DNA from 2 places in the Labrenzia sp. R5_0 genome. Region 2 is predicted to be linked to the other one. Evidence: predicted binding sites of a transcription regulator. Region 2 holds the regulator's gene; the other holds the start of a gene.

What was found. Region 2 encodes LexA, which represses DNA repair genes until DNA is damaged. Its sites were predicted from a motif close to TGTTCNNNNTGTGTTCNG; they were not measured.
Region 1: the regulator LexA is predicted to act here: its motif matches at 1,492-1,509, upstream of parE (DNA topoisomerase IV subunit B).

The regions. Positions count from the first base shown of each region.
Region 1 is NZ_JAGHRK010000001.1:1,769,977-1,775,962, forward strand. Features, by position in the region: gene parE (DNA topoisomerase IV subunit B) at 1-1,411, opposite strand, end outside; gene J7447_RS08135 (tetratricopeptide repeat protein) at 1,999-2,856, shown strand; gene xth (exodeoxyribonuclease III) at 3,499-4,281, opposite strand; gene J7447_RS08145 (iron-sulfur cluster assembly accessory protein) at 4,349-4,690, opposite strand; gene J7447_RS08150 (deoxyguanosinetriphosphate triphosphohydrolase) at 4,845-5,986, shown strand, end outside.
Region 2 is NZ_JAGHRK010000007.1:126,894-132,879, forward strand. Features, by position in the region: gene J7447_RS27180 (ComEC/Rec2 family competence protein) at 1-903, shown strand, start outside; gene lexA (transcriptional repressor LexA) at 908-1,618, opposite strand; gene J7447_RS27190 (hypothetical protein) at 1,740-2,543, opposite strand; gene J7447_RS27195 (acyl-CoA synthetase) at 2,636-4,216, opposite strand; gene J7447_RS27200 (alpha/beta hydrolase) at 4,370-5,179, shown strand; gene fumC (class II fumarate hydratase) at 5,201-5,986, shown strand, end outside.

The DNA.
Region 1 (5,986 bases), on a different contig from region 2:
AGTCACCCTCAACGATGAAGAGTTCGGTGCCATCGGACTGGTTTGCCGAGCAGTCGGCAAGTTTGCCCGGGAGGCGCAGCTTGCGCACGGCTGTCTTGCGGGCGACGTCTTTTTCCTGGCGACGGCGCAAGCGCTCATCCGCGCGATCGATCACCCACTCCAGAAGCTTGTTTGCCTGGTTGGGGGAGGCTGTCAGCCAATGGTCAAATGCATCTCGGACAGCCGTCTCCGCAATGCGCGTGGCTTCGTTGGTCGCCAGTTTGTCTTTGGTCTGGCCGACGAATTCAGGCTCACGGATGAAGACGGACAGCATTCCGCCGGCTGATGTCATCACATCATCGCCGGTGATGATGGATGCCTTCTTGTTGTTTGTCAGTTCGCCATATGCCTTGAGGCCGCGCAGCAGGGCATATCGGAAACCCGCTTCGTGAGTTCCGCCTTCCGGTGTCGGCACGGTGTTGCAGTAGGAACTGACAAAGCCGTCGCCGGCAAACCAGCTCACGGCCCATTCAACGGACCCGTGTTTGCCGGCGTTGTCGGTGCGGCCGAAGAACACGTCGTCGACGACACGGCGTTCCTTGGTCAGTCTCTCGTTGAGAAAGTCGCGAAGACCACCGGGGAAGTGAAACACGGCCTCGGCCGGTGTCTCGTCCTTTTCAGACAGCAATTCAGGTGCGCAGTGCCAGCGGATCTCGACACCGCCAAAGAGATAGGCCTTGGACCGTGCCATCTTCAAAAGGCGCGCCGGGACAAATTTAGCGCCTTTGCCGAAGATTTGATCGTCTGGTTTGAAGCTGACCTGGGTCCCGCGTCTGTTCTGGGTGTCGCCAACAAGCTCGAGAGGACCCTGGGCGTGACCGCGGCGGAAAATCTGGCGATAGAGCTTGCGGCTGCGTGCGACCTCTACAATCAGTTCCTCTGACAGCGCATTGACCACGGAAATGCCGACACCGTGCAGACCGCCAGAGGTCTCATAGACCTTGCTGTCGAACTTGCCGCCCGCATGCAGCGTCGTCATGATCACTTCGAGTGCGGACTTGTCCTTGAACTTCGGGTGAGGGTCGACAGGAATACCGCGGCCGTTGTCGGTGATCGTCAGATAGCCATCGCTGGAAAGCGACACGTCGATCCACGTCGCATGGCCGGCAACCGCCTCATCCATGGAGTTGTCGATCACTTCGGCAAAGAGGTGATGCAACGCCTTTTCGTCAGTGCCGCCGATATACATGCCTGGCCGGCGCCGAACCGGCTCGAGCCCTTCGAGAACTTCGATGTCGGCCGCTGAATAATCGTCGCTGACCGCGACAGGCGCAACGGGACGCGGCTTTTGCGGAGCTGGGGCGGGCTCATCTTGTGTCATTGGGGCAGAGACCGCCGCGTTGCCTGCAAACAGATCGTCTTTTGCGCTCATTCCGTATCGCCTGATGGGTCTTGGGTCACAGTTTCTACAAACTCAGCGCTGTTACCTACACCGAATCATGTCTCAGTTTGAAGGACAAAGATAGAACGGCAAAGGTAATTGGCCAAAAGCCCCCGTTTTCAACAGCCCGGGGCCCAAAAAACCGATCTGGAAACACATCATCAACCCGCCTGTGTTGAAATAAGGGTCTTGAATGGGAGAGGAGCGGTCACAATATGTGCCAATTCCGCAACAGTTACTGACAGAGTCATTTGCAGGGCCCCGGTTTGCCGCCGTTGCCCCTGTTCGGCCATGTTTGCCCGTCACCCGTTACGCTAATGTCTGGGACGACCAGATCGGGATCAACTCCTGAAGTGGTTCACAGTCCGGACAAAAGTGTCAGGAAATGGTCTTATTTCGGCGTCGTATGGCCCAACTTAAGACGAAATGATCGGCCAATTTAGGCCACTCCGAAACAGTGGGTCCTGCAGGCATATGCTTTGGGGCCGAAGAGACAGAAAATGCGCTTGGCGCGGACAAAAAACAAGAAAGTCCGTCGGGGATCTGTTTCGTTGCCGACGGATAATAGTGTGACTGGGATGCCTAAGAACAGCACAAAGCTTCAACGCATGGGAAGAGCCGGAACCGTGCTCGGTGCGTTGATCCTGATCGGCCTGACAGGGCCTGTGGCCGCCTTTGACGGTCAGCCGGCGCCTGCACGGGCGATCGGTCCGAACGATCTTTCCCCGTCTGAAGCACTGCGGGCCGGTGCCCGCCAATATTATTCCGGCGACAAGGCCGCTGCGCTTGGTTCGCTGCAGTATGCCGCCGAAAACGGTCAGCCCATGGCCGCCTGGAAGCTGGGTGAAATGTATGCCTCCGGCGACGGCGTCAAGGAAGACGACCTCAAGGCCTTCGAATATTACAGCCAGATTGTTCGTGAGCACGGTGAAGATCGTCCCGATGCACCGGATGCTCCCTTCGTCTCAAGCGCCTTCGTTGCGCTCGGTTCCTACTATCTGAACGGCATCGACGGCGCTGTGCCCAAGAATGAATCGCGTGCCCGTCAGATCTTCACGCATGCCGCGTCCTATTTCGGCGATGCCGATGCCCAGTATGAACTTGGCCGCATGTACCAGGAAAACAACAGCCGCATGGCTGTTCGTTGGTACAATCTTGCCGCGCTCAAGGGGCATGTTGGCGCCCAGGCACGCCTTGGTGAAACGCTCTATGCACTCGGTACTTCGGACAAGAAAAAAGCTCGCGGCCTGATGTGGATGACCGTTGCCCGGGAACAGGCCAAGGGAACGGATGCCAGCTGGATCCATTCCATGCACGAGCAGTATTTCGCGGTTTCGCCCGAACCAGTCAGGCAGATGGCCAGATCAATGGCTGACGGATGGTTGAAGCAAAATCGCCCGGACGTGCTCACAGCACAGCAGTTGCCCGCACAATAACCTCAAGCTCGAGAGCCCGATCTGAGCACCAGGTGGATGTGGTCGTCCGTCTTCAATGGCTCTCGCAAATGCCGTGCCAGCTCTGCTCGGGTTCGAAGCAGGAGCGTGCCAAGGCTGCAGAAAATCAGCTTTATCTTGCGAGTGATCTTCAACCTGAAGGATGAGCTGGTGTCGTCGGACGATTGGTCGTGAATTTATCGATCGCAGGGCTTTGAATTTGGGTCAGTGGGCAAGGCGCGTTGCTGATTTGCCAGGACGTGTTGTTCAGCACCATTTCGCAAGTCGCCATTCGCAGCCCGGACGGGCTCTTCAGGCAGATAGATTCACCTACGCCGTATTTCTCGCCCTGGTATCGGCAGGTACACGAGACGTCTTGCGCCAGAGCCGCGCTGCCCGGCCCAAGAACCAGACCGAAAATCAACCATGCGGTGACAGTAAAGACCGAACGACCGGCAATCGAAGTCGTTACCGGTATGTCCTTTCCGCATGTCGCCGTCGCGGATGTTGGTCGGCTGAGCGTCATCCCATGATGGAAAAAAGCTTACCATGACGTCAGCCGACTGCAAGCCCGGTTTCCGGGCACGCACCGCGCTTCACGCCTGCATCAGCAATGGAGTTGGATTTCTGGAGACAGATTCAGTCTCAAGCAGCCAGCTTTACCCAGACGGGCACATGATCCGACGGCTTTTCCCAACCGCGCACGTGCTTGTCGATACCGCAGCCTGAGAACCGGTCTGTTGCCTGCGGCGACATCAGAATATGATCGATCCGAATGCCATTGTTCTTTTGCCAGGCACCTGCCTGATAGTCCCAGAACGTGAATGTTTCCGGCGCTTCGCTGCAGGACCGGACTGCTTCGGTCAAGCCGAGGTGGGTGAGGGCACGGAAGCGCTGCCGGCTCTCAGGCTGAAAGAGAGCGTCTTCCAGCCAGTTCTGCGGGTTCTTGGCGTCTACGGGATCGGGGATGACATTGTAGTCCCCCAGAAGCAGGAATGGCGTTTCTTCTGAAAGCCGCTTTTGAGCGTGCGCAATCAAGCGGTCCATCCACTCGAGCTTGTACGGAAATTTTTCTGTTCCCAGCGGATTGCCGTTGGGAAGGTAGAGGCAACCGATTCGAACCTGGCCGCTATCCGTCGACAGACTGCCTTCAATATAACGGGCCTGTTCGTCCGCATCGTTTCCAGGCAAGCCGCGCTGAATATCAGTCAGCGGCGTCTTGGACAGAAGCGCAACACCGTTGAAACCCTTTTGGCCGTGTGTTTCGACGGCGTAACCGAGGTCTTCAAACGGCTGACGGGGAAAGTTCTCATCGACGGACTTGATTTCCTGAAGGCAGGCGACATCCGGAGACGCTTCCTTGAGCCACTCAAGGACAGTGTCGATACGTGCCTTGACGCCGTTTATGTTCCAGGTCGCAATTTTCATGAGCGCGGTTGCCTCAATTGTTCGAAACTGCCGGGGCAACCGGCGTCAAATGGGTATAGCAACAGTGTCAGATCGTGAAACTGGTGCCGCAGCCACATCCGGCGACCGCATTCGGGTTGTTGATCTGAAATGACTGGCCAATCAGATCATCGACGAAATCGATTTCCGATCCGCTCATGTATTGCAGGGAAATGGAATCGATCAGTACCGTTGCCCCCGGCTTTTCGATCACCAGGTCGCCGTCTTCGCGGCTGTCGACCACGTCATATTTGTACTGCAGTCCGGAACAGCCGCCGCCTTCAACGCTGACACGCAGCATGCTGCCGCCCGGTTCCTTGGACAAAATCGCAGCAATGCGCTTGGCAGCGCGGTCGCTGACTGTTACGCCAATTTCAAGTGTTTCGGTCATCTTTCACCGACTCGCTTAGTTCCGGCAATGTGCGGGAACGTTAAACCTGATTTGTTCAGATAAGTATGTTTTGAGGCCGCCCGCGTCAATGTGTTGCCCACGGCCCGAACAACAGCAAACGCAGACCGGTTCTGTGAAGGATGGCTGGAAACTGATGAAAGCGGATATCGGATTTGGGGGACAATCCCGCGCAATATATGCGGAAAACCCTCTGGAAAGCCGGGGCAGACTCTTCCCCGAGCCTGACAGCCCGACGCGGACACCCTTCCAGCGGGATCGGGACAGGATTATTCATTCTTCCGCGTTTCGCAGGCTCAAGCACAAGACGCAGGTTTTCGTCTATCACGAAGGTGACCATTTTCGCACACGGTTGACCCACACCATCGAGGTATCGCAAATCGCACGCTCGCTGGCACGCGCTTTGCGGCTTGATGAAGATCTGGCGGAATGCCTGGCCTTGTCACATGATCTCGGTCACACGCCGTTTGGGCATGAAGGCGAAGACGTCATGCATGAGTGCATGGCACCCTTCGGCGGGTTCGACCACAACGCGCAATCACTGAGGGTCGTGACCCATCTGGAGCAGCGTTATGCCGAATTCGACGGTCTGAACCTGGCCTGGGAAACCCTGGAAGGGTTGGTCAAGCACAACGGCCCCTTGATTGATGCCAGCGGTGCGCCGCTTGGAAAGTTCAAGGACAGCCAGTTGCCGTTTGCAATCCGCGACTATGCCAGGAAACAGGACCTCCTGTTGCATACCTGGCCTGGCGCAGAGGCACAGGCCGCTGCCATTGCCGATGATATTGCCTATGACGCGCATGATCTCGATGACGGATTGAGGGCAGGGCTGTTTGCGATCGAAGACATGCGCGATGTGCCGTTCCTGGCCGACATCCTTGCCGAGGTCGATGGCAAATATCCGGGTCTCGAAGAGAGCCGACGTATCCACGAGATCGTCAGGCGATCGATTACGCGCATGGTTGAAGATGTCATTCGCGAAGCGGTGCGTAATCTGAATGAGGTTGCTCCGCAAAGCGTTCAGGAGATTCGCATGGCGGGACGTTGCCTCGTCGGTTTCTCTGCGGACATGGCCGCTGCGGAAAAGGAAGTGAAACGGTTCCTGTTCGCCCGGGTCTACCGGCATGAAGATGTTCTTGCAGTTCGAAAGCTGGTTGCCAGAGTTGTGCGGGACCTGTTCGCAAGGTTCCTTGCGGAACCGGACCTCATGCCGAAACCGTGGAACAGTGGCCTTGGCAACCTGGGTGAAACGGAAATCGCGCGACTGGTTTGCGACTA
Region 2 (5,986 bases):
TCACTTGTTGTGATGCCGATGGGAGTACTTGCATTCGTTCTGATGCCCTTCGGCCTTGCAGTTCTCCCTCTGGCTGTCATGTCTTTCGGAGTTTCACTTCTGTTGAAGGTTGCCTCCTTTACTGCGGCCCTTGATGCCGGCAGCGGAACTTCCGGAAGGCTCGACGGGGCTGCTGCATTGCTGTTGCTATCAGCATTATTTGCCGGATTGTTGGTGCCTGGCAGAAAGCGTGTGCTCGCAGGAGTGCCTCTCGTCGCAGGAATATTGATTGTTCTCACCAGCCGGCCTCCGGATATCCAGATTGCTGCAAGCGGCTCTCGAATAGCTGCCCGCGATGAAACGGGAACTTTGCGTTACGCAGCTAGGGGGAGATCGTTTGCAAGTGATCTCTGGCTGCAGTCGGAAGGAGTGAGGAATGATGCGATCTTGTCGCGCAAGATAAAATCGCCTCAAAGAAATTGCGATGACGACGGTTGTGTCATCAGGGCGTACGTCAATTCTGAGGACGCAGAACGGTTGGATGGCAGGCAATCGTTTCTTGCAATCGCGCAGCCAAAGACATTTGAAGCGTTTCAGCTGGATTGCCGATATGCCGATTTGGTCGTGACCGATCTTGTCGCTCCGGAGAGCTGCGGTGCAGCCCTCGTTCTGGATCACGGTACGCGCACCGAACGTGGCGCCGTCTCCATCTGGCTATCGCCCGGTGATTTCAGCGAGGCCGCAAATGCTACGAGCGGTGCCAGTGCACCGGGCCATCCGCCAAACGAAAATCTGAAAATCGGGAAACTGAAGTTTGCCATCCCGGACCCACCGCGCCCCTGGCATCATCAGGGTACGGTAACGAGAGACAGCCTGCGTCTAGCCGAGCGCGCCTCGGTGGCCGAAGCGCGCGCAGAGGAGTGACTGGTCAATACTGACGAAACAGGGCAACGAGGCGGCCCTGAACACGAACGCGGCCGGGACCGAAGATCCTGGTTTCATATGCCGGGTTGGCTGCTTCAAGAGCGATGGAAGCGCCTTTCTTGCGCAGCCGTTTCAAGGTGGCTTCTTCATCGTCCACGAGTGCAACAACGATGTCGCCACTGTCGGCACTGTCGGTCCGGCGGATAAGAACGGTATCACCGTCCAGAATGCCGGCCTCAATCATGGAATCACCACGAACCTCCAGCGCGTAGTGTTCCCCGCGACCAAGCAGGTCCTGCGGCACTGTGATGGAGTGGCTGTGTGTTTGAATTGCCTCGATGGGCACGCCGGCGGCGATGCGGCCCATGACGGGGATTTCCGTAACACTGGACACCGGCACTGGTGCAGCTTTTTCCGGCTCCGGTTTGCCGAGTGAGCCTTCAATGACTTCAGGTGAGAAGCTGCCTCTTGGCCGTGGAGCGCCCAGGCCGGGTGCGATGGAGTCCGGAAGACGAACAACTTCCATGGCTCTGGCCCGGTTCGGCAGGCGCCGGATGAAGCCACGTTCTTCAAGCGCGGTGATCAGGCGGTGAATGCCGGACTTGGAGCGCAGGTCGAGCGCGTCCTTCATTTCGTCGAAAGACGGCGGCACACCGGTTTCTTTCAGTCTTTCGTGAATGAACATGAGCAGTTCGTACTGCTTGCGCGTCAGCATGTAGGCGTCCCCTGACCGAGAAAACATCTGGTACAAATCAAGAACATGGTACCTGTTCTCATTGTGTTCTGCAAGGGTAAATGTTCTCTTACTGTTCTTGGCTTCGAACAAGTTGCCGTATTCAATCCGTCTCCGATATTGGATTCAGGTCGTCCTTCGATCCGGTCAGGATCAGCAGTTCACAGGTGATCAAAGTCGGCGCGCCACCAGCGGTGAGAATGCCCCGATGCAGTCCACCTTCGAGATCAACGGCGCGGATTGGGACGCAAAGCTCTTGCTCCGGTTTCGCGCCAGCGTTTTCAGTCAGGAGTATCTCGGAGATCAGACCTGTCATCGGCTGGGCGTCGCGGAACGCTGCTCCGGCCAGACTGCCCAGTCCATAGACTTCGTAGGAGGGTGCTTTCAGCTCTTTTGCGAGTTCTTGGATGCTGTCCGTCAGGTCGGCAAACGGAGCGAGTGTGGTGATAAGCGCATTGTAGTCGGTTGTCCGTGACTGTTCGTCATCCTGTTGCACACGAAACAGCGTGAATTCGGTTTCCGGATCCAGCGATGCCACGAACGCTGCGCCTTGCAGGCCGTACCCTTTGATGGCCCCCTGATGCGCAACCTTCAGCGTATGCGGCAGTAAGTGGCCAAGGTGCTCGACTTCTTCCTCATGCCAATAAGCGTGTACATGAGCGAACCATTCACCATCTCGTATCCCGAGAATGGCAACTGCGGACTCAAGCGTTGCGCCTTTCGAGGAGTGCGTGTCGCTGTACCAGGCTGCATGTCGGTCATCGATTGCACAGGCAGGCATCACAAAGTCGAACGCTTCGAGCATCAGCCCGGAAAGATCGAGAACGGCGGAGCTCAGTCCTTGGTGCGTGGCGAAGCGGCCCAGCGTCTCCAGCAAGGGAGTTTGCTCTGCCAGGGAGATTTCCAATGGTTTCGCCAGACATCTGGCATGGGGGAGCCGATTGATGGCACAAGGGCCGGGATGACGAATGTCGGACAGAGATCTGGGGGCGGGCCGTCTCACAACAGGCCTTTCTCGGTCAAATGCTCCCGCACCAGTTTCTTGGTGATCTTGCCATAGGCACTTGTCGGCATTGCGGGAATGAAGAGATAACGTGCAGGCATCTTGTAGCGGGCGATCTTGCCATTCAGATAGTCGCTGAGTTCCTGAGGGTCAGGTGACTTGTCCGGGGCAGCCACACAAACGGCTAGGCCGACTTCGCCCCATTGCCTGTCCGGAATGCCGAGAATTGCGACCTCGGAAATATCCGGATGTGTAAGCAGCACTTCCTCGACTTCCTTCGGGTAGACGTTGGAGCCACCAGAAATGTACATGTCCGACGCTCGGCCTGTCAGGAAGAGGTAGCGCTGTTCATCCATGTGACCGATGTCTCCGGTGCGGAACCAGCCGTTCCGGAAAGACTTCTGGTTGGCGTCTTCGTCTTCCAGATAGCCAGCACAGACTGCCGAACCGATGACGCAGACTTCACCCGTTTCATTGGGGGGCAGGTGATTGCCTTCCTCGTCCTGGATCGAAACCTCTATACCTGTGCGCTCCGTACCGCAGGTGCCGCTGCGTGTCTCAGGTCCATCCTCCAGAAAATGATCCTGTGGCCGTAGCACGGTGATGTTTCCGGTGACCTCGCCAAGTCCGTAGTATTGAACCAGAACGTGCCCCAATTTCTGGAGTGCCAGCTTCTGGTCCTCCCTGTACATGGGAGCCCCCGCATATATGACGTGACGAAGGCTCGAGTGATCGTACTGATCAACAGAAGGGTCTTCCACCAGGCGTTTGACGATTGTGGGAACGGTGAAGAGATTGCTGACCTTGTGTTTTTCGATCAACTCGAATGCAGTCGAAGGATTGAAGCCACCTCCGGGCAGGAGAACATGTGTGGAACCAACTGATAGCTGGGCAATCAGTTGCAACCCTGCACCGTGTGACAATGGAGCTATGACCAGCGACGCATCGCGCTCCGTCGTCCCGGGCAACAGGTCTGCCATGTAGTTGACGCAAACGAATCCGATCTGCCCGTGACTGAGGACAACCGCCTTCGGGCGGCCGGTTGAGCCTGAGGTGAAGAACAGCCAACAGGGATCGTTATAGTCCACTGCCTCGTTCTGCAGGACCTGTCCCTGGTAACGAGAGAGGAGATCCTCATAGCTTGTGCCAAAGTCGCTGGCTCCAATTGTGATGCATCCTGTCAGCTGATTTCTTGCGTTTCGCACTGCATCGGCCTGAGCACCAAAATCAGCGTCACACAGGAAAACCTTCGCCTTCGCTTTTACCGCAGCATAGGCCGTTTCACCCGGAGCCTGTCTGAAATTGCAGGGAACCCAGATGGCTCCCAGACGAAATGCGGCCAACATGATCTCGATCATCTGATGCGAGTTCTGGGCCTGGACCAGCAAGCCGTCGCCCTTGGAAACGCCGAATTCCGATTGGAGACCCTTGGCAAGTGCGGAGACGCGCGAATCGATCTGTGACCAGCTCAAGGTGACCCCATCCTCGACAACCGCAGGCCCTGAGGGCCACCGGGCAGCGTTCCTGGACAGAAAATGCGCAAGATTGGCCACGCGATTGGAACAGCGCTCCACCATCTAAGTTTGCCTCCCGACTACTGGTTTTTTCAGACGTTAGGTTGATGGCAGTCCGTTTGACAAGTTGAGATTGGCATTCAGACCGTTCCGCTTTCTAGGTAAATCGTGCAAGTATGCCGCCGATCGGTTTCGACGTTTGCCTGAGGATTTCGAATGAGTGAGATGACGATTATTGATTGGGACGATGCCTATTCAAATGCTGCCTATATTCCAGGCGCTGACGATTTCATCGTGCGCTGGGCGCAGGATGCGGAAACCTTCCGGAAAAGCTGGGTCGAAAAGGATCTGGATGTCGTTTACGGGGAAGGGGACCGTCAGCGGTTCGATGTGTTTCGGCCACAGAGGAAGTCCAAGGGGCTCGTCGTGTTCGTGCACGGTGGTTACTGGCTGAGATTCGATAAAAGTTCCTGGTCGCATTTTTCTAGCGGCTGCCTGGCAAGAGGCTGGACGGTATGCATGCCGTCGTATGATCTGGCTCCTGATGCGCGGATCGCAGATATCACGCGGCAAATCTCTGTCGCGATTACGAAGGCGGCTGCTCGCGTCGGTGGCCCGATCCGTCTTGCCGGGCATTCCGCCGGTGGGCATCTGGTCACACGCATGATTAGCGAAGACAGCCGGTTGCCGAAAGACGTTCTGGATCGAATCGAGCGTGTTGTTTCCATCAGCGGTTTGCACGACCTTCGCCCGCTCAGAAACACGGTGATGAACAAGTCCTTCCAGATGAACGAAGACGATGCCATGGCCGAAAGTGCGGCATTGATGGTGCCCGCCGTTGACTGTCCGGTTGTCGCCTGGGTCGGTGGAGCGGAGCGTCCGGAGTTTCTAAGGCAATCGAAACTCCTTGCGGATGCCTGGCCAATGGCCACCTACAAGGAGGATCCCGGCCGCCATCATTTCGATGTCATAGACGGTTTGAAGGATCCCGATAGTGAACTGACGGAAACCTTGCTGGCCCCTTGAGCCACTTACGAGGAGGCGCACATGCGTACTGAAAGCGACAGCATCGGCGAAATAGACGTGCCGGAGGACAAATACTGGGGGGCACAGACACAGCGCTCCTTGAAGTATTTTTCCATCGGTAGCGACCTGATGCCGATAGAGCTTGTCCACGCTTATGGCGTTTTGAAGAAGGCAGCGGCCCTTGCAAACGAAGAGCTGGGGTTGCTGGATGCAGATCTTGCTCGGTTGATTGTCCAGGCTGCCGACGAAGTTATTGATGGAAAACTTGACGACCATTTTCCGTTGCACGTGTGGATGACCGGCAGCGGAACACAAACCAACATGAACGTGAACGAAGTGATCTCCAATCGCGCCATTGCCCTTGCCGGTGGTGTGCTGGGGTCAAAAGATCCGGTTCATCCGAACGATCACGTGAACCTGTCTCAATCGTCCAATGACAGCTTTCCCGCAGCGATGCACATGGCTGCTGCACTCCAGGTGACGCATCGCCTTTTGCCCGGCGTGCAGATGCTCCAAAAGAGCCTGCAAGACAAAGCCGACGCCTGGGACGACATCATAAAAATCGGCAGAACGCATATGCAGGACGCCACGCCTTTGACGCTTGGTCAGGAGTTTTCCGGTTATGCGGAAATGCTGCGTCAGGACATTGAGCGCATCAGTTTTGCCCTAAAGGATGTCTATGGACTGGCGCTGGGCGGAACTGCAGTCGGGACGGGCATCAATGCTCATCCCCTTTTTGCGGAGTTGTCTGCCACCCGGATCGCGGAACTGACGGACTTGCCGTTCTATACGGCTCCGAACAAGTTT